Regions from separate parts of the Planococcus sp. 11815 genome, predicted to be linked through region 2. Evidence: riboswitches for the same ligand, from Rfam matches in the RefSeq annotation. Region 2 holds a riboswitch; each other region holds the start of a gene.
What was found. A riboswitch is a leader RNA that binds a small molecule or an ion and turns the genes downstream of it on or off. The one in region 2 is predicted to bind thiamine pyrophosphate.
Positions count from the first base shown of each region.

Region 1: linked by a shared signal. The riboswitch ahead of M1Q06_RS13950 (lipoate--protein ligase family protein) and the one ahead of M1Q06_RS09070 (YkoF family thiamine/hydroxymethylpyrimidine-binding protein) in region 2 are both predicted to bind thiamine pyrophosphate.
Region 3: linked by a shared signal. The riboswitch ahead of tenA (thiaminase II) and the one ahead of M1Q06_RS09070 (YkoF family thiamine/hydroxymethylpyrimidine-binding protein) in region 2 are both predicted to bind thiamine pyrophosphate.
Region 4: linked by a shared signal. The riboswitch ahead of M1Q06_RS08545 (ABC transporter substrate-binding protein) and the one ahead of M1Q06_RS09070 (YkoF family thiamine/hydroxymethylpyrimidine-binding protein) in region 2 are both predicted to bind thiamine pyrophosphate.

Region 1 is NZ_CP096991.1:2,780,202-2,787,978, reverse strand. It holds gene hmpA (NO-inducible flavohemoprotein) at 1-968, opposite strand, end outside; gene M1Q06_RS13970 (RrF2 family transcriptional regulator) at 1,185-1,619, shown strand; gene M1Q06_RS13965 (pyridoxamine 5'-phosphate oxidase family protein) at 1,646-2,068, opposite strand; gene M1Q06_RS13960 (hypothetical protein) at 2,136-2,366, opposite strand; gene M1Q06_RS13955 (STAS domain-containing protein) at 2,501-3,520, shown strand; TPP riboswitch at 3,669-3,775, shown strand; gene M1Q06_RS13950 (lipoate--protein ligase family protein) at 3,864-4,703, shown strand; gene lipA (lipoyl synthase) at 4,700-5,644, shown strand; gene M1Q06_RS13940 (DUF4825 domain-containing protein) at 5,692-6,189, shown strand; gene pepT (peptidase T) at 6,290-7,507, opposite strand; gene M1Q06_RS13930 (M20 family metallopeptidase) at 7,592-7,777, opposite strand, start outside.
Region 2 is NZ_CP096991.1:1,775,701-1,783,477, reverse strand. It holds gene msrA (peptide-methionine (S)-S-oxide reductase MsrA) at 1-394, opposite strand, end outside; gene M1Q06_RS09085 (LCP family protein) at 630-1,574, shown strand; gene M1Q06_RS09080 (AI-2E family transporter) at 1,632-2,822, shown strand; gene M1Q06_RS09075 (sporulation protein) at 2,890-3,309, shown strand; gene M1Q06_RS09070 (YkoF family thiamine/hydroxymethylpyrimidine-binding protein) at 3,430-4,035, opposite strand; TPP riboswitch at 4,116-4,220, opposite strand; gene M1Q06_RS09065 (hypothetical protein) at 4,403-4,615, shown strand; gene M1Q06_RS09060 (protein adenylyltransferase SelO) at 4,678-6,138, opposite strand; gene citZ (citrate synthase) at 6,299-7,417, opposite strand.
Region 3 is NZ_CP096991.1:2,555,982-2,563,758, forward strand. It holds gene M1Q06_RS12965 (TetR/AcrR family transcriptional regulator) at 290-844, opposite strand; gene thiW (energy coupling factor transporter S component ThiW) at 1,252-1,740, opposite strand; gene thiE (thiamine phosphate synthase) at 1,737-2,354, opposite strand; gene thiD (bifunctional hydroxymethylpyrimidine kinase/phosphomethylpyrimidine kinase) at 2,329-3,207, opposite strand; gene thiM (hydroxyethylthiazole kinase) at 3,197-3,958, opposite strand; gene tenA (thiaminase II) at 3,951-4,640, opposite strand; TPP riboswitch at 4,730-4,831, opposite strand; gene M1Q06_RS12995 (S1C family serine protease) at 5,236-6,348, opposite strand; gene M1Q06_RS13000 (acyltransferase family protein) at 6,531-7,777, opposite strand, start outside.
Region 4 is NZ_CP096991.1:1,674,990-1,682,766, reverse strand. It holds gene M1Q06_RS08565 (alpha/beta fold hydrolase) at 1-548, shown strand, start outside; gene M1Q06_RS08560 (ABC transporter ATP-binding protein) at 587-1,330, opposite strand; gene M1Q06_RS08555 (ABC transporter permease) at 1,323-2,090, opposite strand; gene M1Q06_RS08550 (thiamine-binding protein) at 2,090-2,383, opposite strand; gene M1Q06_RS08545 (ABC transporter substrate-binding protein) at 2,383-3,390, opposite strand; TPP riboswitch at 3,519-3,628, opposite strand; gene M1Q06_RS08540 (putative quinol monooxygenase) at 3,726-4,022, opposite strand; gene M1Q06_RS08535 (MarR family winged helix-turn-helix transcriptional regulator) at 4,052-4,480, opposite strand; gene M1Q06_RS08530 (nitroreductase family protein) at 4,587-5,231, opposite strand; gene M1Q06_RS08525 (hypothetical protein) at 5,530-6,240, shown strand; gene M1Q06_RS08520 (hypothetical protein) at 6,326-6,610, opposite strand; gene M1Q06_RS08515 (PQQ-dependent sugar dehydrogenase) at 6,910-7,777, opposite strand, start outside.

The DNA of each region.
Region 1 (7,777 bases), 1.0 Mb from region 2:
TTGTCCATCGTCGCGACGTATTTTTGGACGTCTTTGTCGAAAGCATGCAAAGTTTCGTTGCGTGCTGCATGAAGGAAGGAAACCGGGCGTTCCGGTGTTTGTGTAGCCACCGTTTCGAACATGCTCATCATCGGCGTGATACCTACGCCGCCGCTGACGAAAGCGACAGGCGTCTCACGTTTTGTATCGAGCACGAATTCGCCGGCAGGCGCGCTGACTTCGATGCGGTCGCCTTCGTTCATGTTTTCGTGCAGGTAAACGGACACCAGGCCGTTCGGGTCGTTGTCAGCTTCGCGCTTGACGGAAATACGAAACTCATCCGGACGCGATGCTTGGGACAAGCTGTATTGGCGGTTGAAAAGGAATTCTTCTCCAGGGATCGCAAGGCGAACCGTGATGTATTGGCCAGCTTCATAGCTCGGCACATTCTTGCCATCAGCCGGTTTTAGATAGAACGAAGTGATGTTTTCGCTTTCTTTCACTTTGCGTGCAATGGTGAAGTCTTTGAAGAAGCTCCAGCCGTTTTCCTGGGTTTCGGATTTTTCGTACATGCCGTTTTCGATGCTGATGAAGACATCGGCAATGACGCCGTATGCTTCTGCCCAGGCATTGATGATCTCATCTGTCGCCGCATCGCCAAGTACTTCTTTGATCGCTTTCAGCAAGTATTCCCCGACGATTGGGTAATGTTCAGCTTTAACGCCAAGGCTGACGTGTTTATTGGCGATCTGGACAACTGCTGGAAGGATCGCTTCGAGATTATCGATATGCACCGCAGCTGCATACACAGTATTGGCAAGCGCCGTTTGCTGGCGGCCTTGTTTTTGGTTGGCTTGGTTAAAAATATTTAAAAGTTCCGGATGCGCTTCGAACATATTGCTGTAAAAAACGGTGGTGATGGTTTTTCCGTGTTCAGCTAATACAGGGGCAGTGGATTTGACAATGGTTCTTGTTTGTTCGGATAACATAGTCAATCTCTCCTTTTGTTTTCTATAATCCCACTATAAACCGAAAGGAGTTTAAAAGATATATTTAAAATACATCTTTAAAATTTAGACACATTTCATTTCACAGAAAAGTCACACATGGAATAATGGGCTGAAAAAGCCCCGATTCTGCAGATGCGTTTCCTTTCCAGAAATTATGGCGGCGCGTATAATAAACGTGCAGGGAAGGTGAAACCAATGAGATTAACGATGTATACGGATTATTCATTGCGCGTACTCATCTATTTGGGAACAAAAGAAGATGGCAAACTGACAACCATACAGGAAATTTCCGATGCTTATCATATATCGAAAAACCATTTGATGAAAGTGACATTCGAACTCGGCAAAGCGGGATTTATCGAGACGGTCAGGGGCAGGGGAGGCGGCATTCGTTTGGCGGACCGTCCCGAGAACATCAATGTCGGCAAGGTCGTCCGTAAAATGGAAGAAGATTTCCACTTGGTGGAATGTTTCAATCCAGAGACCAATATGTGCCCGATTTCCCCGATCTGCGGGCTACGTGGTGTTCTCGGCAAGGCACTGCATGCGTATCTGTCAGTATTGGATGAATACAATTTGCAAGATCTTCTATTTAATAAAGAAGGATTACGTGATTTATTGCGCACGTAAAAAGCCTCCGATAGCGGAGGCTTTTTTTATAATTCGATTGTTTGTGGATCTTTGCCTTTGCGGTTCATTAAACGGACACGCGTTGGCGTAATTGCCAGGATGATCAAGTTGGGGTCTTCTGGGCCATCGAACCAGCCGGTCAAGTGTTCGTTCCACACTTTGTCGATCAGCTCACGGTCATCCCGCAGCGACATCTGGCCTTCGATTTCTAGGAAGCTATCGCCGACGCCTTCCCCTTCGTAGCCAAGCAGGATATGGGCGTTAGGATTCTTCTCGAGCTCGTCCACTTTCTGTGTCTGCTTGCTTGTAGCCGTATATAAAGTAAACTCGTCATTGAAGAATGTCATATAACGGGAATGCGGCTTGTTGTCTTTGATCGTTGCCAAAGTCCCGATCATGCTGTCTTCCAAAATTTTCAATGCTTGTTGTTTTAATTCTTGTTGTGCCATTCAAATCTCTCCTTTACAGTAGTATCGTTTGCCAGGAAAACTGCGGGCGATAAGCCCGCAGAAGAAATCATTCTGGATGTTTTTCCTCGCTTGCTGAATCATCTTTCGTATCACGGGGATTTTTTTCGTCTTTCATGTCCTGCTTCAAGTCTTCCAATGGGATGGAATCCACATTCATTTCTTCTTCGTGCATTTCTGTCATGGTTTCTTTATCTGTCTTAACTTGCTCAGGATTGTCCATTGGAGCTCCGTCGCTTGTTTTTCGTTCCTTTTCGTTGAAACGGTCTTTTTCTGCCATCGTTAGCACCTCTCCTTTAGCGTTCTTGTCTATCTATTCCTTAATTGGAGTGCTTTAAAACATTAGAACTTGCTGGGGATACCCGGCTGGCGTATGATTATTTAATAGTGCTAAATAAGGAGGATGGCTATACAATGACGCAACAAACGAAGGTAAACGTGGGCGGCCTGGATTTTGAATGGGATCTCCCACAAGGGCGCTTCCTCTTTGAAGGGCAGAATTCCGTACTGTTCTGGACTTCCACTGCGATGAAAATGTTCTTTGATTCCATCGAGGAAATCTCTGGGGAAGACGCAGCAACTGTCGTTTTGGAGTCGACAGGATTTCGCCAAGGCCAGGTAGTGGGGGATTATTTCCACAAAATGGGCGGGATTTCCGTTTTTAAAGCTTCGGAACTTATAACCAATACATATGCATCAGCTGGCTGGGGATTGGCATCCATCCGCAATTTGGATATAGAAGCCGCCACTTTGGAAGTGACGCTGAAAAACAGCTGGGAATATCAGATCAATGTGGCACAAGGAAAAAAGACCGGCGGCAGTTTCTTGCCGGCCCATTACGCGGGAATCTTCAGCTCGCTCCTCGGCCGCAGCATTTGGTATGAAGTGGTCCACTCGCAGATTGAAGGGCATGATGAATGCCTGATCCGCTATTTCCCGTCAGAAGAGACGATTGAAAAGAACATCCATACACTGGCACGCCGCAAAGAATCGGAGAAAATCCGCGAACTCGAACAGCTGGTGGATGAAAAGACAGCGGATCTCCATGACATGATCCGGGAAATCTCTTCACCGCTTATTCCAGTGCTCGAAGATATTGTGGTCGTTCCGCTTCTCGGACGCTATGATGAAGCGCGTGCTGAAGAGTTATTGACCAAAACGCTTGAGAATTTGCCGAAATACAAAGCGCGCTATTTGCTGCTCGATTTGACCGGTCTCAATGAAAGCTTCAACCAGCATGCGGCGATGCTGATCGAAAAATTAGGGTCTGCCGCGAATTTGATCGGGACGAAAACGGTGCTGGCCGGCATTTCGCCGCACACCAGCATAACGATCACAGAAGCGGGAGTAGACCTCTCAGGCTATGAATGCTTCCGTACGCTTCAACACAGTATCCACTTCGCGTTGGCGCAGAACGGCAAGACCATTATTTAATTACAATGCTTTCCCGATTCGCAGAAACGCGTAGGGAAAGCTTTTTTTGGATATTTTTGAATAAATTGGATAAAAATATAAAGAAAAAACTATTTAGTATATTGAGATTTCTTAAAAGAAATGATAAGCTTGAGAAGAACTATACATAGCTGACCACTGGGGGAGCCGGAATTGACTGGCTGAGACGAGCGAATGCTTGGACCCCTTGAACCTGATCTGGACCATGCCAGCGTAGGGAAGTGGTGCGTATGCTTCCTTTTGTCTGCATACACCGCTTCCCCATGGGAAAGCGGTGTTTTTTTATGGGCTTTGGAGTCATGCATAAGCTGAGAGGAGTTGAGACATTTTGGAGGAAACATGGGGCTATATGGAGTCGGGGCTTTGCACCCCGGCCCACAATATGGCAATGGACGAAGCATTGATGAACTGGCAGCGAAAGACAGGCATGAAACCTGTGCTCAGATTTTACGGATGGGCGCCAGCCGGGATTTCAGTGGGATTTTTCCAGAAACTGAATGGCAGTATCGATCTCGAAAAAGCTGCGCAATTAGGCATTCCCTTGGTCAGGAGGCAGACCGGCGGAAAAGCCGTACTCCACGATCAGGAATTGACTTACAGCGTGGTAATTCCGGAACATCATCCATCCATGCCAAAATCTGTAAAAGAAGCGTATTTGGTCATTTCCCGAGGCTTGCTTGAAGGTTACCGCAATTTAGGGATTCGAGCACAACTTGCTGCAGAGAAGAAGCGTTCGAAAGAATCTTCAGCGGTATGCTTTGAAGAACCGTCTTGGCATGAATTGACTGTTGAAGGTCGAAAAGCGGCAGGAAGCGCGCAGACAAGAAAACAAGGCATCATTTTGCAGCACGGCTCGATTCCGCTTCAGCTTGATGAAAACCAGTTGTTCGAATTGTTCGTATACCCGAGTGAAGCGGTGAAGGAAAGGGCGCGCCAAGCTTTCCGAACACGCGCCGTTGCAATCAACGAACTGATGCAAGAACCGGCAAGTTTAGAAGAAGTGCAACAGGCATTCAAGGATGGATTTGAAACGGGGCTTGGCATCCGTTTGGAAAAATTTGAACCGCCAGCTGAACTGCTAGAAGAAGTGCGCGTGCTCGAAGACAAATACGCAAGCGAAGAATGGAACCACCGACGAGAAGAGAAAGGGGAACTTATGCGATGACAAAAACAAAGCAGCGTGAACGTAAACCCGAATGGCTGAAAGTGAAATTGAACACGAACGAAACTTATAATGATCTGAAGAAATTGATGCGCGAGAAAAAATTGAACACGGTATGCGAAGAAGCGAGATGCCCGAATATCCATGAATGCTGGAGTGAACGCCGTACCGCGACCTTCATGATTTTGGGGGATACGTGCACAAGAGCGTGCCGGTTCTGCGCCGTCAAGACCGGGTTGCCGAACGAACTGGATTGGGGCGAGCCGGAACGCGTAGCGGAATCGACGGAAATCATGAACTTGAAGCATGTCGTCGTTACAGCAGTCGCCCGCGATGATTTGAAAGATGGCGGAGCTGCCGTCTTTGCGGAAACCGTCCGCGCCATCCACCGGAAAATGCCCGAGACCACGGTCGAGATTTTGCCGTCCGATATGAAAGGCGATTACGAAAGCTTGCATATGTTGATGAGCAGCGAACCGGATATTTTCAACCATAATATTGAAACGGTGCGCCGCCTGACCAAACGGGTCCGTGCGAGAGCGACCTACGATCGTTCACTGGAATTGCTATTGCGGGTCAAGGAAATCGCACCGCATGTGCCGACCAAATCAAGCATCATGGTTGGGCTCGGGGAAACGAAAGAAGAGATTATCGAAGCGATGGATGATCTGTTGGCGCACAAAGTCGACATCATGACGATCGGCCAATATTTGCAACCGACATTGAAGCATTTGGACGTCGTCCGTTACTACCATCCGGACGAGTTCCAGGAGTTGAAGGAAATCGCATTGGCGAAAGGATTCAAGCATTGCGAGGCCGGCCCGATGGTGCGTTCTTCATACCATGCGGATGAGCAAGTAAACGAAACCGCTGTGCAGAAACGCATCAAATACATGAAAGGCGTCGAATCAACGGGCGCGAAAATCGACCGCATCGAATTTTGAAATAGCGGAGCGGGTCTATAGAAACCTTTCTTAGAGGAGGGCTTGAATTGAGAAAAATACTTGCTGCGGCTATGCTGTTATCCACCGCGCTGTTCGTTATGAGCGCATGCAGCCCGTTGCTTGCGGCAGAGGAACCAGACCTCTTCGAATATGAAGGGGCGGCAGTCGGGAATAACAGTGCCGTTCTCAACACCCTTAACAGGCTGCCGGGTGCAGAGCATTTTACAGGCTTTGAACTGGAGACGAAACAACAGCCTTATGGAGTCACCGCCTCTTACGATTGGGAAAAGGCAACATTATCGGATAAGGAAACAGCGGCACATAATGCGACTTATTTGTTTACGCTGATCGACAATGTGGAGTGGGTCCAATTTGACTTCGACACAGGAGCAGACGTGGAACAATACCAACTGACGAGAGAGCAATTGCAAGCTTGGTATGAAGTGGATTTGACCGAAATTGATGAGCAAGAGAAATTAGAAGAGCTGCTCGAACAATATTTGGATGAAGACCAAAAAATTGATGCGCTGTTGACACAATCCTAAAACTGCATGAAACCTAAAAAGAGCAGCGGCATTAGGCCGCTGCTTTTTTGTGTTGAATCGTACTGAAAAAATTTCCCGGGAAATGGATAGGGGAACCCGGTTATTTGGCGATTTTTGCAACTTCCACAATCACTTGAGTCGCTTTTTCCATGTTTTCAGCGGAGATGAACTCGAATTTGCCGTGATAGTTTTCGCCGCCTGTGAAGATGTTCGGCGTCGGCAAGCCCATATAAGATAATTGGGATCCATCCGTACCGCCGCGTACAGGGATGATGTCCGGGGAAAGCCCCAATGTCTTCATCGCTTGTTCGGCTTGGTCGACGATTTCCATCACGGGTTCGATTTTTTCGCGCATATTATAGTATTGGTCTTCGAGCTCGAGTTCGATTGCTTGTTCACCGAATTCTTTTTGCAATCCGGCAGCCACTTGTTCCATATGGCGTTTTTTCGCTTCGAATTTGTCTTTATCGAAATCGCGCACAATGTACTGAAGCACCGCTTGTTCGACGGAACCATTGAAGTTGTTCAAGTGGATAAAGCCTTCGTAGCCTTCCGTTTTCTCAGGCACTTCATCAGATGGCATTTCAGCCTGGAAGCGCGTCGCGACCGTAATAGCGTTGACCATTTTGTTTTTGGCGGAACCGGGGTGGACGCTGGTTCCGTGTATGGTCAATTTCGCGCTCGCGGCATTAAAGCTTTCGTATTGAAGCTCGCCAAGCGGGCCGCCGTCCATCGTGTACGCATAGTCGGCGCCGAAACGGGCGACATCGAATTTATGCGGGCCGCGGCCGATTTCCTCATCCGGCGTGAAGCCGACGCGAGTTTTGCCGTGTTCGATTTCCGGGTGTTCGATCAAATATTCCATGGCAGTCATGATTTCGGCAATTCCTGCTTTATTGTCGGCACCGAGCAAAGTCGTGCCGTCTGTCGTGATCAAAGTATGGCCGATGTAATTCTGCAAGGCAGGGAAATCAGCCGTTCTCATCGTCACTTTGTCATTTAATGAAATGTCTTTCCCGTCGTACTTTTCGACGCGCTGCGGGTTGACGCCTTTTCCGGTGAAGTCGGTGGCCGTGTCGACATGTGCCAGAAAGCCGATGACCGGGCGCTGTTCTTCTGTATTCGCCGGCAAAGTGCCGAATAAATAGCCGTGGTCGTCCACTTCGACTTCCTCCAAGCCGATGTTCTTCATTTCTTTTTCCAGTTCAGCGAGCAAATCCCATTGGCCCGGTGTAGAAGGGGTTGCGTCATTTTCAAAATCGGATTGCGTGTCGATTTTGGCGTAGCGAATCAGGCGTTCGATCAATTTTTCGATCATGGTAGAGCCTCCTATGTATGTAATGACTCCATTTTAACACGAAATTCGAAATACATAGAAAAACCAGCGCCGGGGCGCTGGTTTTTAATCTTGTTGTTTGGCGGCGAGTGAGCGGATATGGGCTTGTTTGACTTGCGCCAATAAAGCGTGTTCAGTCAGCAAACGGTAACCTGTTTGCGCCAATGCTTTTGCGCCTTTGATCAAGGCTTCGTCGCCTGCTTTCGAACGGGCGGCTTCGCGGAATTGTTCGGTATGGGCAATGAGGCTTTC
Region 2 (7,777 bases):
CTTGGATCTCAGTGATGACCGGCTTATCGAAACGGCCGCTTGCGTCGAGCTGTTTTCTGGAAGCAAGCGCTATTTGCCGCTGCGCTTCATTGTGGACGAAAATAGCCGGGCGATAGGAAGCCCCGCGATCTTGGAACTGGCCGTCATTATCGGTTGGGTCAATTTGCTGCCAAAAAATGTCCAGTAACTGTTCGTACGGGAAGAGCGCTGGATCGAAAGTGATTTCGACCGCTTCCAAATGACCGGAATAGCCGTTTTTCACTTGCTCGTATGAAGGATTCGCCAAATGGCCGCCTGTATATCCAGAAACCACGGATTCAATGCCATCGAATTGATCGAAAGGCTTGACCATACACCAAAAACAGCCACCAGCGAATGTTGCTTTTTCAAACATCGGATTGCCTCCCTCTATTTATTATACTGGCAGCCACCATCCCTATACAATGCATGCAGCTTTGGGCATCAGCCAGCTGGATGTTTGACTGGGGATGGGAAATAGCGCCTGAGAATAAGAAGAATTTTACCACTCCAGCCAAGCACAGACAATAAAAACGTGTTGCAAGGGGAAACCTTGCTTCATTCATGTGCGTCTAATCAATTGCTACAGCTCAGAAAGGAATGTAAACATCATGGAAGAACAATACGAAACGAGGCAGACCAGAAAACGCAAACGTTTCCGCCCGAGAGGCAAACTTTTCTTATTATTGATCATTTTATTGCTCGGTGCGGGAATTTACTTTTTCATCCAATATCAACAGGGACAGAACATAGCCGGCGAAACCGAAATTGAACCGGAACCATTTTCAGGAGATGAAGACAACAGCGGGTACCAGAATATCCTCGTACTCGGGGTGGATTCGCGTGGGGAAGAGCAGTCCCGTACGGATACGATGATGATGGTGACCCACGACCGTGAAAACAATGAAGTGAAGATCACGTCGTTCATGCGAGATATTTATGCGGATATCCCTGGCTATCAATCCTATAAATTGAATACAGCGTATTATTTGGGAGGTGTCGACTTGCTGGCATCGACTTTGCGTGAAATGTTTGGCGTCGAAATTCATAATTACGCGCTGGTTGACTTCAAGAGCTTTGAAACGCTCGTCGATATCGCAGCGCCAGGCGGTGTTGAAATCGACGTTGAAAAAGAAATGTCCGAGAAAATCGGCGTGACTTTGTCTCCCGGCGTCCAGCAGTTGAACGGCCAGGAATTGCTAGGCTACGCGCGCTTCCGTTCGGATAATGAAGGCGACTTCGGCCGTGTGCGCCGTCAGCAGCAAGTAATTGCCGCATTGAAAGATGAATTGATCAGCGTATCGTCAATCCCGAAACTGCCGAAACTAGCTGGAGCGGCACAAGGCTATGTGCAGACCGATATGCCTTTGGTCGACCAAATCAAATTGGCGACACAGCTCGGAACCGGTGGCAGCGGCGAAATCGAACGCTTGACGATTCCGGTTGAAAGCGGCTACAGCTATGCGAATTATCCGCAAGCGGGCTCTGTTCTGGAAATCGATATAGAGCAAAACCGCCGTGCGCTGGAAGAATTTTTGTCTCAGCCACTCAACTAATTTTTCAGATAATATGGTAAACTACAGGTAGAAGCCTGTATAAAGAAGGGGATCGCCATGCCGCCAGATGACAATAGACCGCCGTTTTTCGCTACCAACTATATCCGCTTTCTGGGCGGAAGGAATACGTTCTTTACTTTATTGATTTTAATTTTGATCGGGCTTGTCGTGTTCATCTTCAGGGAAGTGTCGTTCATCTTCAATCCACTCAATGTATTCATGAAAACGGTCGTCTTGCCGGTCGTCCTGGCGCTTATCCTGTTTTATTTGCTGCGGCCAGTGTTGCGGTTACTGGAACGGTTCAAGATCCCGAGAATTTGGGGCATTCTCATTATCTTCCTTGGGGGTATCGGGCTCTTGACGTTGTTGAGCGTCCTTGTGTTTCCATTTTTAAGGGACCAGTTCCAGAACTTGATCGAGGAATTTCCGGATTATTTCATGCGCTTATTGAATAATATCGACCAGTTCTTGCGCAATTCCTTTGTCGGTGATTATTACCGGGATTCAAGCTTCAATATCGAAGCGTTGATTGCCACTTTGCCGACCAGCATCGCGGATACATTGCAAGCGACAGTGACAGGCATCATTTCGCGCGTCACCAGCTGGATTTCAACCATTACGGGCGTTATCTTGTCGATTGTCATCGTTCCGTTTATCCTGTTCTATTTATTGAAAGACGGCGATAAGCTTCCGGACTATTTCCTGAAACTGTTGCCGCCGAGGTTCCGCGACGATACAAGAGAAGTTTTAAAGGATGCAGACAAACAATTGGGGGCCTATATTCAAGGCCAGCTCATCGTGGCATTCTGCATCGGCGTAATGGTCTATATCGGCTTTTTGATCATCGGCATGGATTATGCGCTGCTGCTTGGCGCCTTGGCGATGGTGACCAGTATCGTTCCTTATATCGGTCCAGCAATCGCAATTACGCCCGCTGCGATCATTGCACTTGTTACCTCGCCGTTCATGCTCGTGAAACTGGCGATTGTGTGGACCGTTGTGCAGCTGGTGGAGGGTAATTTGATCTCGCCGCAAGTGATGGGCAAGACGATGTACATCCACCCTGTCACGATCATTTTCGTCCTATTGACGGCAGGCTCCTTGTTTGGCGTCGTCGGAGTCATTTTGGGGATCCCGATGTACGCGTTGCTGCGGGTCATCGTCAGCCATTTGTACAAGTTGTTCAAACGGCGTTATAACCGCTATGAGACAGACTTGGATAAACAATACGATTATACTGAGCTTTAAGAGTGCCGTTTAAAGGCAAGGAAAAAGTGGTATGGAGAATTATCAAATTTTGGGGGTATAGATTTTTATGAAATTCAAAGACTTTTTATCTTCAATCGGCATCGGTTCGATCAAAGTGGACACTGTAGTGGAAAGGCCGCATCTTGAAGAAGGCGAAACATTGAATGGGACTGTCTATTTAGACGGTGGAAGCGGCGATCAGGAAATCGATTATATCGAACTGCAAGTGATTCGTTTAGTGGAAGATTACCGGGAAGACAGCGATTTTGATTTTTATGAAACGCCAGTTGCCAAGCAGAGCTTGGAATTTGCGGGGGCCGTGAAATCAAAGAACACCGTCATGCAGCAATTCGAGATTGTCCCAGATGAGCGGTGGGTGCTGGAAAACGTAAATGCCAAATTGATCTTGCGGACCATTGTCCACGTCAAAAACGGCGTTGATGTACAGGATGAAGACGAAATCACTTACGGCAAAATCGAGAGTTGAAAACAGTTTGAAGATAATCTTATTATGTTAACCAAAACAACACTCCCAGCAGAGAACGATCCAACTGCGGGGTGTTGTTTTTGTATGACCAACATTTAGGGTCACAAGGTAATTTATTCTTTAAGAAAAATTTTCAGCGCCCGTTTTATGTGAAGGACTGTTGATGCTCATGGAAACGGTCATCACTAGATGGGGATATTGATCAGAGCGTGCGCTCGAAAAGCAGGTTTCATAAAAAGAAAAGACCTCATGGATATCCCCGTGAATGCCGCTAGCGTATTGCATGGAATCGTTCCACACGCCGAACTCTTTGGCACGTTCCACTTCGCGGTAGATGACATCCATATAGTCGGGGTTGTTCATCGGGTAAAGCGCGAATTGCGATGAAACATATTGCTCGGTACGGTCTTGGTTTGCCGGTTTAGCGGGTGTCTCCAAATACACATCGCCCGCGGTATCTCCAGGACATCCAGCTGAAAAGGTGCCGGACAGGGCGATATGTTCCTTTGTCTTCGCCGCATGAAGAGTGAGCGCCTTCGCAACATTGAAGACATGCTGTTGTTTGCCCCGGATGACGGTGGAGACATCATCGGTTTGCATCCACACATGGGATGTATCGGTATCCTTTAACGCGCTTTTGATGATCTTGATAAAATTTCCGCTCATCGGATGCAAGGAAAAGCGAAATCCGACGATCGGGCTGTTGCCGCATGAAGTTGGTTCCATTTAGAATCCCTCCTAAAAATATGCACAAAAAAGCCGCATCCGTGAAGATGCAGCCACTTTACCTTACTTCGTAGTCATGTCGGAAAGTCACCGCACTTCCTCACGCAGGTCCTAACCTGATCGAGTCATAAGGGATCGGAGCGAAAGCTCTCATCTCAGCAAAACATGCACCCCCAGTGCAGAAAAACTGTATGCGGTTTTAAGTGTCGGGTTTGCCCGATGGCTAAAGTCTAAGCCAAATACTTTTCCAAGTAAAGGGGTTCTCCTATTTTCAACGACAATGAGAAAGTGATGGCTGAGGTGAATACTCCCTAAAAAATCGGGTAAACCTAAAGCAGACAAGCATTTGAGGAGGAATCCAATTATTATGGCATCAACAAAAAAATTCCGCGTCGTTTATCATTTCGGCGCAGGCGTCGAAGCGGTCAGCACCGTCGAAGCAGATACCCCAAAACAAGCGGTCAGCGGTCTGGATGCGGATGATTTCCGCGAATTTATCGGCGACAACGATACGTATTACCAATTCAAGATGGACGAAGTGAAAATGGTCAGTGTCACTGAAGTCACAGACGGACAGTGATCGAACAGACAAGCGCAATAGAGAAAATCCCCTGCCGATGAAAAGGCAGGGGATTTTTTGGTTCATGTTCCGCAATAGGTCTGGTATGGAGGCGTCGAAGGCGGTGGAGGGGCCGTATAGGGCTGCTGTTCTTCGGAATGGGAGTATGGATTTCGAAGGATATCCAAAAGATTTTCCATCACTTCATAATCGCCTTGCGCTGCCGCTTCCAGTGCCGCTTCCACGCGGTGGTTACGCGGGATGACGGCCGGATTCCGGCTTTTCATCAATTCCAGGATTTCTTGTGCCGAGCGGCCTTCTTGCTGCTGACGGGCTTTATAGCGGCTATGCCACTCTTTAAAAGCCGGGTCGTTTGCCAGTTGGGGCTCTTCCACTGCTTCGAAAGTCAAGAAACGGAATGTATTGGTATAATCCGCTTGCTTTTCCTGCATCAATGCCAGCAAGTCATCGATCAATTGTTCGTCTCCTGGCGCTTCGGTAAACAAGCCCAATTTTTCGCGCATGCCTGCTAAATAAAATCGTTTTTCTGAACTTACGTATTCCTCAAGCGCTCCTTGGAGAGACGACAAGGCCTGTTTTTCCGGAATCTCATCTAAAAGAGGAAACAGGGACTCTGCAAAACGCGCTAAATTCCATCCGCCGATGAGCGGCTGGTTGCGATAAGCATAACGGCCGCCAGCATCAATCGAGCTGAAGACCGCGGATTCATCATAGCGGTCCAGAAAAGCGCACGGGCCATAGTCGATCGTTTCGCCGCTGATCGCCATATTGTCCGTATTCATGACGCCGTGGACAAAACCGGCGAGCTGCCATTTCGCGATGAGTGAAGCTTGCCGCTGCGCTGTCTGGCGGAATAATTCGATATAGCGGTCTGGACCGGAGATTTCTGGGAAATGCCGTTTGATCGTATAATCCGCCAAAGCTTTCAAATCTTCAGTCGAACGGTATTTCGCTGCGAATTGAAAAGTGCCGACACGGATATGGCTTGAGGCCACCCGCGTCAGGATCGCTCCAGGTTCTGCAGAGTAGCGCTGAATCTTTTCTCCTGTCAACACAACTGCAAGGCTTCTGCTCGTTGGAATTCCGAGCGCATGCATGCTTTCGCTGATAATGTATTCCCGCAGCATGGGCCCGAGTGCCGCACGGCCGTCTCCGCTTCTGGAAAAAGGCGTGATGCCGGCGCCTTTTAATTGGACATCGAAAATCTCGCCATCCGGTGTTTGCTGTTCACCGATTAAGATGGCACGGCCGTCGCCGAGCATCGTAAATTGGCCGAATTGATGGCCGGCATAGGCTTGGGCGAGCGGGAAGCTGCCTTCAGGAAATTGATTGCCTGCAAATATTTGCAGTGATTCAGGGCTGTCTAGCCGTGCTGGGTCCAGGCCAAGTGATTTTGCCAATGCTCGGTTTGCGATAACGAGTTCAGGCGATGAAACCGGATTGGCCTCCATCGGGGCATATAAAGTTTTCGGCAGGCCTGCATAACTATTCTGCAGTTTCCAGCCGGTTTCTGTGTAATTCATGAGAGCGCCTCCTATCTACAATTTGTCGGGCATGTCTTTATATTATTATAGCCGTAATGAAATCCTTGAAACAACCATAGCGGGCTGGCTCGTGCAAATAGAAAAGCTTGAGCCGTACACCTATTAAAAGGTGCTGCGGCTCAAGCTTTTGGTCATCGTCTTAACGTTCTTCAACCGGCACGTAAGTCTGCATGCCAGGCCCGATGTATTCCGCACGCGGGCGGATCAGGCGGTTGTTCGAGTATTGCTCCAAGATGTGCGCGAGCCAGCCCGACGCACGGGAGACCGCGAAGATCGGCGTGAACAAATCATGCTCGATATTCAACGAGTGGTATACAGATGCCGAATAGAAATCGACGTTTGGTGGAAGCGGTTTGGCGCTTGTCACCATTTCTTCGATCTTGACGGACATGTCGTACCACTTCGATTCGCCGCGAAGCTCGGTGAGCTTTTTCGACATTTCACGCAAGTGCTTCGCACGTGGGTCGCCTTGTTGATAGACGCGGTGGCCGAAGCCCATGATTTTCTCTTTGTTCGCCAGTTTTTCGTTGATGACCGGCTCGACGTTGTCGACCGACCCGATTTCTGTGAGCATCTTCATGACTTGCTCGTTGGCGCCGCCATGAAGTGGGCCTTTCAAGGCGCCGATCGCTGCCGTCACACCGGAATAGACGTCGGACAATGTCGCCACTGCCACACGTGCCGTGAACGTCGATGCGTTCAGTTCGTGGTCAGCGTGCAAGACAAGCGCTTTGTTGAACGCTTCGACTTCGATGTCTTTTGGCTCCTCGCCAGACAGCATGTACAGGAAGTTCGCTGCGAAGCTGTAATCCGTTTTCGGCTGGATCGGTTCTTTGCCTGCACGGATGCGGCCGAATGCCGTGACGAGCGTCGAGATCTTCGCCTGGATTTTGATGGCTTTGCGGTAGTTCGCTGCATCTTCCATCACTTCCGCTTCTTCGTCGAAGAGACCGAGCATGGAGACCGCTGTGCGCAGTGCCGCCATCGGATGGACGTTCTTGATGTCGTATGTCTTGAAGTGGTCGAGCACCGCTTGCGGCACCGCCATGTTGTCAGCAAGCTGCTGTTTCAGCTCTGCTAGTTCGTCTGCCTTCGGCAAACGCTGGTGCCACAATAGGTAGATCACTTCTTCGAAGCTGGCGTTGTCCGCCAGATCGTCGATATTGTAGCCGACGTATGTAAGGGTATCATCGATGATCGAGCTGATCGCCGATTGTGTTGCGACTACACCTTCTAAACCTTTAGTTGTTGTTGTCATAAAAAATCTCTCCTTTTTGATCATTCTGGTTGCCGGTCAGGGGCTTTAAGTTGCGCTATTTTTAAAGCGCTTTCATCTGGTTTCAAAAAATAAAGCCTGCGCTTTCACGACCGGATTTAACTGATTATTATGTAAGTTTACAGGAAATTGGCAAGTCGCAGGAATTGGGGAGCTGAAACACGGAAAAACGGCTTGAGGCAGTTAATTGATGAGCTGAGAGACAGGGGAATTATAATTTATGCGCATCAAATGGTACAGTAAAGCATATAAGAAATTCACAAGGATGCCAGCGGGTCAGCTATCGGAATGTTTACGCGGTGTGAAAAAAGGGAAAAAGCTCTTGCTTGTGTTTTTGAAAAG
Region 3 (7,777 bases), 780 kb from region 2:
GAAGAAATACTGGCGTTGGTTAGCCAGTTTATTTGTTATATAATCCTACGCTTGATATTGATTAGAACAAATACTTAGATACATTTGTTAACGAAATATCTAAGTGTTTGGAGAATCGTCTGCTCGACTCCTGTGGATCAGCGAGACGGCCGAGACCCCGCAAGACGCTTAGCGGCTGAGGAGGCTTGGACGCGAGCCCACGGAAAGCGAGCAGTAAGATTCGGAAAACACGGACCGACGAAAGCTATAAAACTTAAGTAAAATCAGCTTTAATCAGCCAGCATTTTTCCTATTCGTTTTTGACGAAGCCATCCAATAATAATTCACTCATCGTTTCAACAGCTTCCTTGATGGAGATGCTTTGCTCCGAGAAGAACTGCTGGTCCAAAGTGATATTGACGACATTCAAGATCATCTTCATCAACAGGTCGATATTCTGTCGCTTGATCAGCCCGCTTTCCATGCCTTCTTCAAGCAATTGCTTCAAGTCGTCCCATTGGTTCATTTCCCGGTCGACGCGTTGCCATTGTTCCGGGTAATACCGCTTCAATTGCTCCAATATGCGCAAGTCGAAAAAGTCATTATGGTTCGGGATCATGACGATGAGCTGATGGATTTTTTCCTGCAGGTCGAGGGTTTCGTCTTCGCGGATAGCACGCGCACGCTGTTCGTACTCCGAAAAGGCCTGGTCGATGATTGTTTTCAGGATTTCCAGCTTGGATGAGAAGTTCTCATACAAGGTGCGCTTGCTGATACCTAGCCGTTTAGCCAAATCATCCATCGTAAATTTGATGCCGTTGTTTTTCGTTTCTTCGATAAACGCCTGTATAATCCGGTTTTTCACAGCTGAACCCCCTTCATGAAAACTAATAATACTATAATCGTTTTCTCAGTTCAAGTAGAAGGATTTGATGACGTAAATAAGGATCCGTATTTTCCGAAGCTTATCACTCGCTTTCCGTGGGCTCGCGCCCAAGCCTCCTCAGTCGCTTCGAAAACCTTGTGCTCCCACATCTGCGTGGCAGATGCGTCGCAAATGAATGCGCTCGGCTAAGCTTCGCTCATTCATTCCTTGCGGGGTCTCGGTCGTCTCGCTGATCCACTGGAGTCGAACGAACGCTTCTCCAAATACTTAGATAGGTCATTGGTTTTTGAATGTCGAAAAGATGATCACCTTTTAATTAATAACTGGCTAATAGACTTATTCAACACACTGAAATAAGGATCGGCTTTGTGAGCCGATCCTTATCTTCAGACCAATAATTTACTGCTTTTCGTTTTCTCCAAACGGTACACTAACACCACGCCAAGCACCGCACCGCTAATGCTCGATACAAGAAATGGCGGCATGAAGAACAAGGCGCCGACTTCGGTTCCCATGAGAACACGTGCATAGGGCACCGCGACCAGTGAGGCGATGATGCCGGTTCCGAGAATTTCACCGGCTGCTGCAAAACCGAGCCGTCCGCTGTAGCGGTAAAAGATACCGGCAAGCAATGCGCCGATCATGCCTCCCGGAAAAGCGAGCAGCGAGCCGGTCCCCGTCAAGACGCGAACCGCACCGGTCAATAAGGCGATGACGACTGCAGGCCCTGGCCCGAAGACGACAGCTGCGATGACATTGATGGCATGCTGTACCGGATAGGCGCGGGCGATGCCTGCAGGGAACCAGACAAACGCGGATCCGGCGACGGCGAGTGCGACGAACATCGCCATGAGTACGAGTTTTTTCGTGTTCATCCGACCTGCCTCCCCGGAATCGATTGTTTAAACCGTTCGATTTGACCTGCGACATCTTGTGCCTGTGCTATTGACGAAATGACGGCGATGCCTGATACGCCTGCACGCCAGACCATTTCAGCGTTGCCCGGTTCGATGCCGCCGATGCCGATGACGGGTACGTGCGGATATTGAGCTTTCACTTTAATGATTTCAGCGACACCCGCGGGCGGTTTCGCATCGCTTTTTGTGCGCGTGCCAAATACCGGTCCCATGCCGAGATAGGTGGCGCCGCACGTCAGCGCCTCGTTCGCTTCTTTGACTGAATGCACCGAAACGCCAAGAGCCATCGACGCGCCGATTTGTTTTCTCACTTGTCCGCAGTCCATATCGTCCTGGCCAATATGGATGCCGTCCGCTTCGATTATGCAGGCGAGTTCGACATCGTCATTGATGAATAGCGGCACATCGTATTCACGGCATAGGCCCTTGCACTTTGCGGCGAACTCCACAAGCGCATCGCCCGTTAATGCGCCTCGCCCTTTTTCGCGCAGCTGGAAATGGGTGATGCCGCCTTGAAGCGCTTCTTCAAGCAAGGCGAGCGGCTCTTTAGTACCTGCGTTTGTCGTACCCATTAGAAAATAAATCGCTGGATTCCCGAACAAGATGAACCACTTCCTTTTCAATAGATTCTTTGTACGCCGCATGATGCGTCGGGCCGTGGCCATACCCAATGTTAAGCGGATACGCGAGTGCTGCCTGGATGAACTCCTTGGCGGTGAACAAAGCTTCTTCCACGGGTTTGCCTTTGCCGAGTTCAGCTGTCAATGCCGCTGAAAACGTGCAGCCCGTGCCATGCGTCTGTTCCGTTTGAAGACGCTCCGAACGCAGCAAGATCACCGTACCTTGTTGATCTAGATAAAAGTCTTCTGCAACGTCAGGGTCACTGCTATGGCCGCCTTTGATGACCACCGCTTCCGCTCCGAGCGATAAGATCGCTTCCGCCGCATTTCTGCGCGAGGCGTCGTCTGTGATGTCTATGCCGCTCAACACTTCCGCTTCCGGGATATTCGGGGTGATGATGGCAGCGAGCGGGACGAGCAAGGTTTTAATTGCTTCGACCGCTTCCTGCTGCAACAAGGAAGCGCCGCCTTTTGCGATCATGACAGGGTCGATGACGAGCCTGTCCCAGCCGTAGCGTTTGATGCCTATCGCTGTTTCTTCGATGATGCCCGCGTCAAACAGCATGCCGGTCTTGAGCGCACGGATATCGAAGTCGGTTCCAATCGCATCGAGTTGTTCTTTGACCGCTTGCCGGTCCATCGGGTAAATACCGTGAACGCCCTGCGTGTTTTGGGCAGTCACCGCCGTTACTGCAGAACAGCCGAATGCGCCGAGTTCCTGGAAGGTTTTCAAATCCGCCTGTATCCCCGCTCCACCGCCTGAATCAGATCCGGCGATGGTCAATACTTGCGCTTTAGCGTCCATAAAGTGCCGCCTCCTGACGTTTCGATAGCTCGTCCAAAAAGGCCATTTGGAAAGTTCCCGGGTTCAAGGCGATTTTCGATGCACGGCTTCCTGCATTCGCATAAATCTGCAAACCATATGCAAGCGCATCAAGCGGGGTAGATTCTTCGTCCGTTAAAAATGCTGCAAGTACCGCACTGAGCAAACAACCCATTCCGGTGACCGACGCCATCAACGGGTCTCCGCCTGTGATGTGCTCGGTCCGTTCACCATCCGTCACCAAATCGCTTGTGCCTGTCACCGCGACAATTGTTTGGTATTCATCAGCAACTTGCTTAGCGATAGCTTCCAAATCGCCTTGTCCTTCGCCTGCGTCGACGCCGCGTGCTTGCCACTCTTCTCCTGCAATGGCCGCGAGTTCGCCTGCGTTGCAGCGGAGTAGCGTGATATCGAGTTCCGTCAGCAATCGTTTTACGGCTTGCAAACGATAAGCTGTCGCTCCGGCACCGACCGGATCCAACACAATCGGGATGCCTTTTTTCATCGCGGCGCGTCCCGCGATGAGCATGCTTTCGAAAGAGCGCTCCGTGATTGTGCCGATATTGAGCGACAAGGCATCGGTGTGCCCTGTGAGTTCAGCGACTTCCTGTTGTTCGTCGCCCATGACCGGCGAGACGCCGAGCGCGAGCAAGCCGTTTGCCTGGAAGTTCGAGACGACGTGATTGGTGATGCAATGAATCAATGGCTTCCGTGCGCGCAATTCCCTAAGCATGGCGGACACTCTCCTTTTTCACGGGCAGTTCCCAGGTTTCCATCGTCCACGCTTGCTGCCAGAACTGCCATTCATAATAACTGCTTCTCATAAAGCGCTTTTTCAATTCGTTGCGCCGCTCTTCCGGCAATCCTTCAGCCAATCGGTCCATGCGTTCGATCTGTTCATTGACGAGTTCCCCGAACCATTCGGAACCGTATGTGCCGATCCATTTTTGGAAAATCGGTTCTTCCGGTGTCGCCGTCTTCAAACGTTCGCCGATTTCATAATAAAGCCAATAACACGGAAGCAGTGCGGCGAGTACGTCGGCCAAGTCGCCTTCTGCGGAGCGGTACATATGCGAAACGTAAGCATACGCGTGCGGCGACGGTTCGAATAGTCTCCAATCTTCCCCGGTCACCCCGAGCAATTCCATGAACGATTCATGAAGCGCGAGTTCCGCGGCGCAAGTCTGTTCTGCGTGATGCGCAAATGACTGCGTCGTCTTAAGGTCTTTGGCTTTGGTGGCACCGATCGCCTGGACTTTCGCAAAATGCGTCAGGTAATAGGCGTCTTGCATAACGTAGAACTTGAAAACATCGAGCGGCAAATCGCCTTTCGCGATGCCTTTCACAAACGGGTGTTCAAAACTGGCGTCCCATAAATCTGCACATTCCAACCGGACTTCTTTACAAAATGTCATGTCGCTCTCTCCTTTTTTGGGCAAAATAAAACACCGCTTCCCAGGTAAGGAAGCGGCGATAAAGGTCAGCTGAAGAAATTGGAGAAAGGCTCACAATTCGCCCACTTCCCTACGCTGGTATAATCCAGATCAGGTTCAAAGGGTCCGAACTCTTGTCCGTCTCAGCCAACATGGCTCCCCTAGTGGAATAGCGATATTTTTTATTGTCGGCAATAGAATACCATAACTGGCTTTTGAATTCAAAACTTTTTGAAATTAAGGTTTTTTTGGAATGCATAATGCGAGAGATTGGGTTTGCCAAATATGTGATTAGGTTAGTCATTTTGTTGACTTCGTCCGTTTTAATCCATTTTCTTAGAAGTCATCATTTTATGCATATGAAATTTAATGGGCTATGTAATTCATTGTCATTTCAAATATAGAGCTGTAGTGGAAGGGGCTGACGCCGGAGGGATCGCGCGGGACTGGCGAGACCTATATGGCATAGCCATAAGGGCTCGACGCCCGCCCCTCGGCAAGCATGCCCCTGCAACGTAAGCTCATCCACACTTAATTCCTTCACAAAAAAAAAAGAACCTCCATAACTGAAGGCCCTTTATCGTTCTTCCACATATTCAATCTGATAATCCCCGTACTCATCAATCACGACAGTGTAACGGCGGCGGTGGTCGATCGTTCCGGTCTCGCCGTTTGCTTCATGGTAATTGAACACAGCGCCTGCTTCCACATATGCGGCATCGCCTTCAATCTCGACGGAAGTGACTTCCGGCACGACCGAATCATACACGCGGCCCTCTGTTGAATACTCTTGTATAACACTGTCGACTTCTTCAACTGCCTGGCTTCCCGGTACTAAATACGAAGAATAATAATTCAGTTGCTCATCATTCATGGAATACGGCAGCAAGTCATAATAGGCTTCGATGAAACTCTCCAGCAACGCTTCATCAAAATAGGCATCCTTCACGGACGGTTCGACCAATTGCGACTCGGGAAGCGGTTCCGGATTATTCGCCCAGCTATCCAACATTTCCTTTTTCAAGTACAGCGGGATCGTGTAGCCGATTTCGGGATTGTCCTCGAGCATGACCGAATTGATGCCGAGCACTTTGCCGGTGCTTGCATCCAAAAGCGGCCCGCCGCTCGAGCCTTGCTTGATCAAGGCATTCATTTCATAGAGATCCGTATAGACGAACATTTCCGAAAAATCGACGCCGGTATCGGTAATTTCCCCTTCGGTCGCAGTGTTCGCTGCGTTCTCCGGGCTGCCGATAGCGATGACCGGCGTTCCGATATCGACCGGTTCCATTTCCTGCTCGAGCGGCTCTTTTCCTGCGAGGTCCTCGACACGGACCAGCGCCAGATCTTCATCAAGCGATATGCCGATCACTTTGCCTGCGAACTCCTGGCCGTCGCTATTGACGAGTGCAATAAAGGTCGCATCGCGCACCACATGGGCATTCGTCAAGATATCGCCTTGGTCATTGTACAAAAAGCCGGAGCCTTGCTCGAAATCGGTATAGATCGTGTAGACATGCGTCTTCGCATTCGCGATCATCACCGCTTTTTCCTGAGCGGCCGTATCAACCGGTGAATCCGCCTGCTCGGTTTCAGCTGATGGCGGTGCTTCTGTATCTGTCCCTCCGCAAGCCGCGAGGATCATCGCTGACAGGAAAATCATCAGCCAGTGCATCATCCGTTTGTCCATAGTCTCAACCCGCTTCCGTTAATGTGCATTCATTATAGCAAGCCATAATTGAAAAAGGAACGGGAAAGGACACTGAAATAGAGGGAATGTAGTTCCATTGCACGCCCGGCATTGAATGTCCGGAATCAGAAAAGCTGCCTTAGCGCACTGCTTTCGCAGCAGCCAAGGCAGCTTTCAATCCATTATTTTTCTTGAGCTTCCAATGCTTCTAGCAATGGCTTTTCGAAGACCGGAGCGAACGTTCTGGAAAAAGTCGCTGTCAGATGGTTGCTGTCGAAATGCGTGACGACGTTTCCGACGACATAATAACAGGATTCCTGGTCACAAAAATAATCAGTCAGGTCGATCGTGTTAGTAGTTTCCGGCATATAGTCCACTTCTTCTAAAGGACTCGGGTCCCGGATGACATCCTCACGGTCGGATTTACAATTTTCCGGATTATCCGGATTTTCACTTAGGCACGTCAACACGTTTTGATCGTACCAAGGCGTATCACGCACGAGGAATAGCGGAACTTCGTGCTGCTCGAAAAACTTCCAAGCTTCAACAAATCCATCCGAAACTTCATCGAAATCTTCTTTCGAGCTCCCTACATTCCCTACCGTGAAAATCAGATCAGGTTTTTCATTAATTAATGCCTCTTTTACATTTTGGAACCAGACATCGCATTCTTCAAAACCTTTTCTGCTCTCTTCCGTAAATCGGCAATTGCCTTTTAAATAAGTGACAATCTTTAGATCATGGGCATCGGCTAGTTCCGCAAGCATCGGCTGCCAATGGGCGGCATGTGATCCCCCGACCAACGCGATCGTATGGCTGTAATCGGTCAATGCCCCGTACTCACACGGCTCGGCTTCTGTCGTTCCCTTGCCGGACAAGCAGCCATCTTCATATATTTCAGATCGATCCTGCTTCACGAAGTCCAAGCTCGGCAGGAAGGATTCCTCAAATTCCGCAGGAGGCGTTAGGCGGCCGTCTTCCAAATAAGTGACGGCACCTGGGTGCGTCTCGAAACTTTCGCTGAGCAACTCGGAACTGACGGGCGGTCCCGCCAAGTAAGTTTCTTGATAAGCGATGGTCGAGACCCAAATGGCGGCAGAGAAGACCGCAATAATGCTGGCGGTTTTCCAGACCGGGAACTGGATTTTCCGGATCGGCAACTCGAAACCGTAAATCGTAAAGTAAGCAAAAATCGTTGCTACAGCGATAATCGCCAATCCGCCCTGGAGCGAAACCGATTCGACGTCAAATAGCGCATAGTAGAAAATCAGCAATGGCCAATGCCATAAATAGAAGGCGTAGGAAATGCTTCCGAACTTGACGAGCGGCTTCCAACTAAGCAGTTGGAAAGCTGAATAGTTCGTTGAATTATTCCCCGCGATGATGATCAGAACGGCTGAAAGCACCGGCCATAGCGCAGCATAGCCCG
Region 4 (7,777 bases), 100 kb from region 2:
GAGCTGTTCATATAGTGGGACTTTCTTTAGGAGGCCATGTCGCCTTGGAATTGGCTAAGCGTTTCCCAGAAAAAGTATTGAGCCTCTTTATTAGCGGCATCACGGTCCAGCCGTTGCGTTACGGGTTTTTATTGAAACTGCAATCATGCGCTGTGCAGCGGAACATACACAATACATCGCATCTCAAAAAGATGGCCCGCGAACGTTACCGCTTGCCACCTCAAAAGATCCCTGACTTCGTCTCCAATTATCAACTGCTAACGCGCGAGACATATGAAGCCATATTTAAGGAAATCATTCGCTTCCGTCTCGATGCATCGTATAGTTCTTTCCGCAAGCCCGCACTGTTTGCGGCTGGAGAGCACGAATCGCTCGCCATAATCGCTTCGACTAAAATGGCTCCTGTTGTCATGCCGAATGCGGTCGGAATGCTTATTCCAGGCGCTCGACATGATTGGCCTGTTCAGCAAGCAACAGAATTCAATCGCCTATTACGGAAATGGATAACAAGCGATCTAAACGAAGAGAAAAATTCGCTAAGTGAATAGAGAAGGCCGTCGGGAAATCTCGACGGCCTTCTCTATTTCTATTTTGGTTCCTCTTTCTTCAACACTTTATAAATGTCCTTTTTGTATTGGAGAAACTCATCTGTCAACGTGATGCCTTGTACTCTCGGCCGCTTGAATTGCACGTTAAATTCTGCGACGACACGCGCAGGTTTTTCCGATAACACCAGAATGCGGTCTGAGAGAAACAAAGCTTCTTCTATATTATGCGTGACGAAAAGAATCGAGCGTTTATTGTGCTGCCAAATATCAAGGAGCCATTTTTGCATTTCCGAACGGGTGAATTCATCCAGCGCTGAAAACGGCTCGTCCAGCAAAATGAGCGGCTGTGGGCTTAAGAGGCTGCGGATAAAAGCGACGCGCTGCTTCATGCCGCCGGACAATTGATGCGGATACGATTGCTCGTACCCTGCCAGTCCTGCTTTTTCCATCATTTGAATAGCTGCTTGCTGATCTTTGTGTCCAGCGATCTCAGCCCCTAACAAAACATTGTCCAGCACGGTGCGCCACGGAAGCAGCGACGGGCTTTGCGGCATATAGCTGACGGAGCCTTTTTGGCCGTTGATGTTCTCGCCGCCCAATAGAATACTTCCTGCATCCGGCTCATAAAGCCCGCCAATTAAATGAAATAACGTGCTTTTACCGCTGCCGGAAGGGCCGAGCACGGCGACAAATTCATCGTCTGCTATATTCAATGATAACTCTTTCAGCACTTCGGTCCCCTCAAAGCTTTTCATCAATTGCTCAATCGCCAATTCAGCCATTCGGATTCCCTCCCCCACTCGTTTTCCAGCGGATGACTCGCTTTTCGAGTAACACAATTGCCGCAAAAAACAGCATGCTCAAACACATGATCAATAAGATCGCGACAAATACTTGCGTCGTCCGGAACGACGACGAGGCGAGCGTCATATAGACGCCGATGCCCTCCTGCGCCCCGAGCCATTCGGAAATGACGGCACCCATGACGCTATAGGTCGCCGCAATTTTCAATCCCGAGAAGATCGACGCCATCGCATGCGGCCATTCGAGCTTCCAAAAAATCTGGCGTCTGTTGGCTCCTGCCATTTTCATGTAATGAAGCAATTCGCCGCTCGTCTGCCTGAACCCGTCAAGTGCCGCGATGGTGATCGGGAAAAAGCACACGAGAATGATGATGATCAGTTTTGGCAATAAGCCAAAGCCGAACCAAATGACCAATAGCGGCGCCAACACGATGATCGGAATGTTTTGCGATAAAATCAGCAAAGGATAAAAGGTCTCCCGCAGTTTCGGCGCGAGATGAAGGATTATCGCGACGCCAAGGCCGATCGACGATCCGATGAGAAAGCCGAGGATCGATAACCGGATCGTCGCAAACAAATGCCCGCTGTAGTTTGGCCAACTGTTTACCGCTTCCAGCCCGATTTGATAAGGGGTCGGCAATAGCCAGTCCGGCACTTCAAACAGCGGCACCAGCGCTTGCCAGATGATTAATAAAAGGATGAGGACCAGAACCGGTCTCCATCCTTTCCGCACAATCATCACGGCCGGTATTTCTCCGTCAATTTATCCATCGATGCGCCGCTCGGCTGATACAGCACTTTGATTTGCGAGATGACGTTCGGGCTGCCGTTTTCGATCATCGCCTCGTTCATTTCCTCAACGATCGAAAACAACTGCGCCATATCCCCTTCCATCGTCGTCTCCAGTGGATTGACTTGGTACGGGACGCCTGACTTTTCAATGACGGCGATTGCTTTGTCCACATACGGAATGACGTCTTCCCCGTTTTTCGTTTTCGGGATGATTTGAATACTTAATAGTGCATTGCCCATCAATTTTCCTCCTCCGGTAAAAATTCATTGGTGTACGCCTGCTCCACGTCCAATTCTTCATTCAGCAACCCGTTGTCGAACATCCAGGCAGCGTAATCCGCCCACACTTGCTCTTGTTGTTGGCCGAATTTCGCAGCATCGTCCTGATATTTCGGCGACAGCCATTTCTGGCTCGCTTTCACCAGTTCCGGATCCAAATCCGGGACCGCTTCGATCAAGATCTCAGCTGCTTGTTCCGGCTCATCGATGGCGAATTCATAGCCTTGCGAGACTGCTTTGGTGAATGCACGAACGGTTTCCGGATCTTCTGCAATCAAGTTTTCATTGGTCATCAGGACCGGTGTATAATAATCCAGTTTGTCCGAGTAGTCCGTCAAATACTGCATGTTCAATTCGTCGCCGCGTAACTCTGCTTCAATGCCCGTCCAGCCGTAATAGATCCACGCAAAATCAATGTCGCGTTCGACCGCCGTGAAAAAGTCGCTATTGCCGATATTGACGATGTCGACTTTTTCAACATCGGCATTGTCTTGTTCCATGATGGACCCAAGCACCGCTTTTTCGACTGGCGCTCCCCAGCCGCCGTAAGTTTTCCCTTCGTAATCGCTCGGCGACTCAATTCCTTTGTCTTTAGGTGATGCAAATCCGGACGTGTTGTGCTGAATGAGCGCCGCGATCGAAACGATTGGAATGTCCTGTACTCTCGCTTCCGTCAAGCTTTCCTGTGCGCCGATGCCGAATTCCGCCTGGTTGGAAGCGACCAATTGATTGGCGCCCGCTTCACCCGGCAAGATGATCTCGACATCGAGCCCTTGCTCTTCAAAATAACCATTTTGCTGTGCCACATACAATCCGGTGTGATTGGTATTTGGCGTCCAATCCAAGACCATCGTCACTTCTTGCAATTCCTGCTGTTCATTCGCCACATCGCTGCCCGGATTTTCCGCTTCGTCTGTACATGCCGCCAGCAGCAATACCGGTGCAATGGCAATCGACCATTTTTTCATCTTGTTTCCCCCTCTGAATGAATTCATAAAAGATGATTTCAGGAGCCGAGTCAGGGGACATATCCAATTGCGGATACAAAAAAGCGCCCAAGGTTATAGAAACCTTGGGCGCATATCATCGCAGAATAGACCGATTTGAATATGTTCCCTCCGCTGGTATTAGCCAGTTCAGGTTCCAAGGGTCAATATCTCACGGATATTCTCTCAATCGGCAACACCGATTCCCCCACATGTGTTTTATGAAATTAGCATTTGTCTTTCAAGGTCTATCTTGTCACAGTTCACCGAGATGTTCAAGCATTGCCTGATATCTCGTTTAAACCATCAAGTTTTTCTTACATTGGGACAGCTTCACCGCTATAGACTTTCAGTTCCATCGGCGCGCTCATGAATCCGGCTGCTTTTTTTGAAAATGCCGTGAAATGCTCGCTCGCGTTATGGGCTTTGATTGCTTGCGCATCTTTCCATACTTCGACCATCGTGTAATGGCCGTCCTTCTCGACCGATTTCATCAAATCGTATTGTACATTGCCTGGTTCTTGACGCGATGCTTCAATAAGAGTTTTGCCTTCATCTAAAAACGCTTGTTCTTGGTCAGGTTTTACTTGCAAATGTGCATGGATAATCATCATTTCATTTCGCCATCCTTTAATGTGTATTTTTAATAATCAACGATATTGTCTTGCATGCGCCGGAGCATATCGCTAAGCGCATCCACTTCCTCAGTGGTGAAATCGTGGAGCATTTGCTTGACGAAGCCTGTATTTTCTTTCCGGTATTCGACGATGCGCTCGCGGCCTTCATCGGTCAGGCTGACAAAAATGACGCGATTGTCTTCTGGATTTCTGCGCTTTTTGACCATGCCGCTCGCTTCAAGCTGTTTTAAATGGCGCGTGACCGCGGCGCTATCGATATTGACCAATTTTTGTAGCGTTGACTGGTTGATTTCGTCAACTTTATAAAGCTGCGACAATAACTCATAACGCGACGCACTGATGCCTGTGCAACGCTCGAACTTCGGGCTGATTTGATTGGTCAGGCCCTTAAACTGGTGCAGCACTTGTTCCTGCTTTGAAAATGAACACGGCATTGAAAGACCTCCTAAATAATCGATGAAGTCAATTGATAGCTGTGCCCACTATTCATTGACCAGTCAAATATAATACATAAATCCCGAATACTCAAGATTGGCTGGCTTAGCTCCAGGTTGTGGTCGTCTCGACCGGCAAGCGGTACGACTGGAAGCCGTCGTTGGCGGCTTTGCCAATCGTGAGAAGCATGACTGGCACATAACGCTCTTTGTCCAGGCCGAACGTTTCAGCGATTTTTTCCTTGTCGTAGCCACCGATCGGGTTGGTGTCGTAGCCGAATGCACGGGCAACGAGCATCAATTGCATGGACACAAGCCCTGAGTCCAATAGCACGATGTCTTTCATCTGCTCATTGGACATGCCTTCATACAAAGGTTTGAAGTAGCCGACTTGGAATTCTTTCACTTCTTCCGGCATATAGCCGAGTTCTACAGCTTTTCCGTAAATTTCTTCTGCGTATTCAATGTTGTTAAGGTCGCCGAACACGGCGATGACAGCTGATGCACTCATCACTTTTTCCAAGTTGAAAGATGCCAGCGGCGCAAGCTTTTCTTTTCCTTCTGCGCTGTCGATAACAACAAAACGCCAAGGCTGCATATTGATGGAAGAAGGGGCCGTGGATGCCTGTTCCAAAATTTCGGTCATTTCCTCGCGGCTGATTTTCACATCCGGGTCGTATTGCTTAATGGAACGGCGCCCATTGACGATTTCATTGAAATCATTGGTTTTTTTGTTTTGTAATGTGTTCATCTTAATTGCTCCTTTTTCTACCCTAATAGTTTTGAGAAATATTAATTGACCCCTCATTAATTGATGCCTCACATAATATAAAGCCGTTAAAGAAAAAATGCAACCAGAAAGTTTCACAAATCGAATCGCCAAGGCCAAGTCGGTTAGTTCTTTGCTAAAATTATGTAAAAGCGGCTTCATTATTTCTAAACGAAGCAGTACAATATAGAAAATCAATTTACGTTATTTATAGTACCCTTTAATTTAACAAAAGCTCGCCATTTCATCAGATCATTTCATCTGACAGGAGGCTTGGGTCATGCTGTTGATACCGTTCTTGATCGGCATAGTATTCATCTTGATCCATTTCTTCGCGAGCGTCCTGGTGCCTCGAGATAAACTGAAGCAAGTGAAGTGGTTCTCGTTTTCAGGCGGGTTAGCTGTTTCGTATATTTTTATCTACCTGCTCCCCACACTTCATAAGCAGCAAGCGGCGATCGAAGAACCGTACCGGCAGCTAACGATGGAGTCGGAAATCTATTTCATCGGCCTTCTCGGTGTCGTCTTGTTTGTCGGCATTCAAATCGTCATTCAGCAAAATTATATTTCCCACACCTCTACTTTCTGGTCGGTCATCGTGTTCTATGCTTTCTATAACGCGCTCGTATCCTACTCTGTCCTATCATTTGAAGTGTCAGCCATTCAAGCTTTGTTCTACTGCGTCGCGATCGGTCCGCATTTCATGGCGGTCGCCCATGATATGTGGCGGAAGTTTCCTGTGGAGTACAATAAATACGGTCGTTATATACTGGCTGTCGGCATTGTCGCCGGCTGGATTGTCGCTTTGACGACTGAACTGACGCCGCTGTTCAAATCGATCGTCTTCTCGCTCGTTTCCGGCGCCATGATCTTCACCGTATTCAAGCACGAATTGCCGAGCGAAAAGGACACGCATTTCCCGACTTTCCTTATTTCCGTCATCCTATACTCTGCGATTACGATTACACTGAAATTTGTGTTCGAATGGTAGATATCAAAATAAGCCCGGCACAGTTATGAACTGAGCCGGGCTTGTTTATTTTCGCTTCTCTTTTTCATAAACCGGTTCCATCATTTCAAAACAGATTGATTGCTCTATAAGGAATGATGTCTGTAAAGAACAAAATAAACGAGAACACCGTAATACCTATTCCTAACCAAAAATACTTTTTCCAACATTGTATGACGACGCCGAGCAAGAACACTGCAGCGGGGATTAGCCAGAGTGGAAAGATAACTTCAGGTGATTCCGGTCCATATTCGGAGATGAAGCCAGCTGCAAACCAATAAGATATGGGAAGTATAAAAAGTCCAGCTATAGGAAGGTATACAATACGCAGAAGTATGATGGTTAATTTCATAAAGAAACCTCCTCTTCATAAAACTGAATACGAAGCATAAATAACCTTATTAATGAAATGTTTTCGTATTTAAGCAATCGATAACCCCTTGGTAATTTGGGTAATTATACCATAAAAGACAATGAGAGTTGCTGATGGTTTCAAGCCCCTTCTTCTACAGCCATTACACTTTCAATCTATTCAAACAGCAAATAAACAGGCATTCATGAGAATACATGAATGCCTGTTTATTTAATATTTTCATACCACTCAAATTAATGACGCTGATATGAGAGTAGATGCTTTTAGAGGATAATAAATTATTCTGCTGCAGTAATCTGGTAAATCAGACCGCCATCAGTGCTCGCAATAAGCGCGCCATCTTCAGTTACAAGAATGTCACGGAAACGTTGAGCTTCATCAGTCAATAGTCGTTCTTCTCCAACGATGATGTCATCTTCAATAACGACACGTACAATATAGTTCGGGGCTAAACCACCGATAAACAAATTGTTCTCCCATTCAGGGATTGCGTCATTATCATAGAATGACATACCACTTGGTGCACTTGTTGGATCCCAATAATATCTTGGTTCCACAAAGCCTTGCGCTTCGTGCTCTGAAATACCATCATTGATTAATTCACCAGTGTACTCGATACCATAAGAAACAATTGGCCATCCATAGTTGTTCGCTGGTTCAATGATATTCAGTTCATCCCCAGCTTGTGGACCGAATTCAACAATCCATAAGTCTCCTGTTTCAGGGTTGTAGTCTATGCCTTGAATATTACGGTGACCATAGCTGTAAATACCATCCAGTGCGTCTTCATCTTCGACAAATGGATTTGAATCTACTGGCTCTCCATCTTGTGTAATGTGAATGACTTTACCTAAGTAAGCGTCCAAGTCTTGTGCACGTTCACGAATTGGATCGTCTGAACGCTCACCAGTTGTTAGGAATAGGTTGCCCTCCTCATCGAAGATAATACGACCGCCATAGTGTAAGTCGCCATCATATGCCGGTGTTGCTTGGAAGATGACTTCAAAATCTTCAAGTGAGGATTCATCTTCTGATAACACACCTTTACCGACAGCAGTGACGGTACCGTCTTCAAGATCTTGAGAAAACGTCATGAATACTGCTCTTGATTCGTCAAAATCAGGTGCAACGGCTACATCAAGCAAA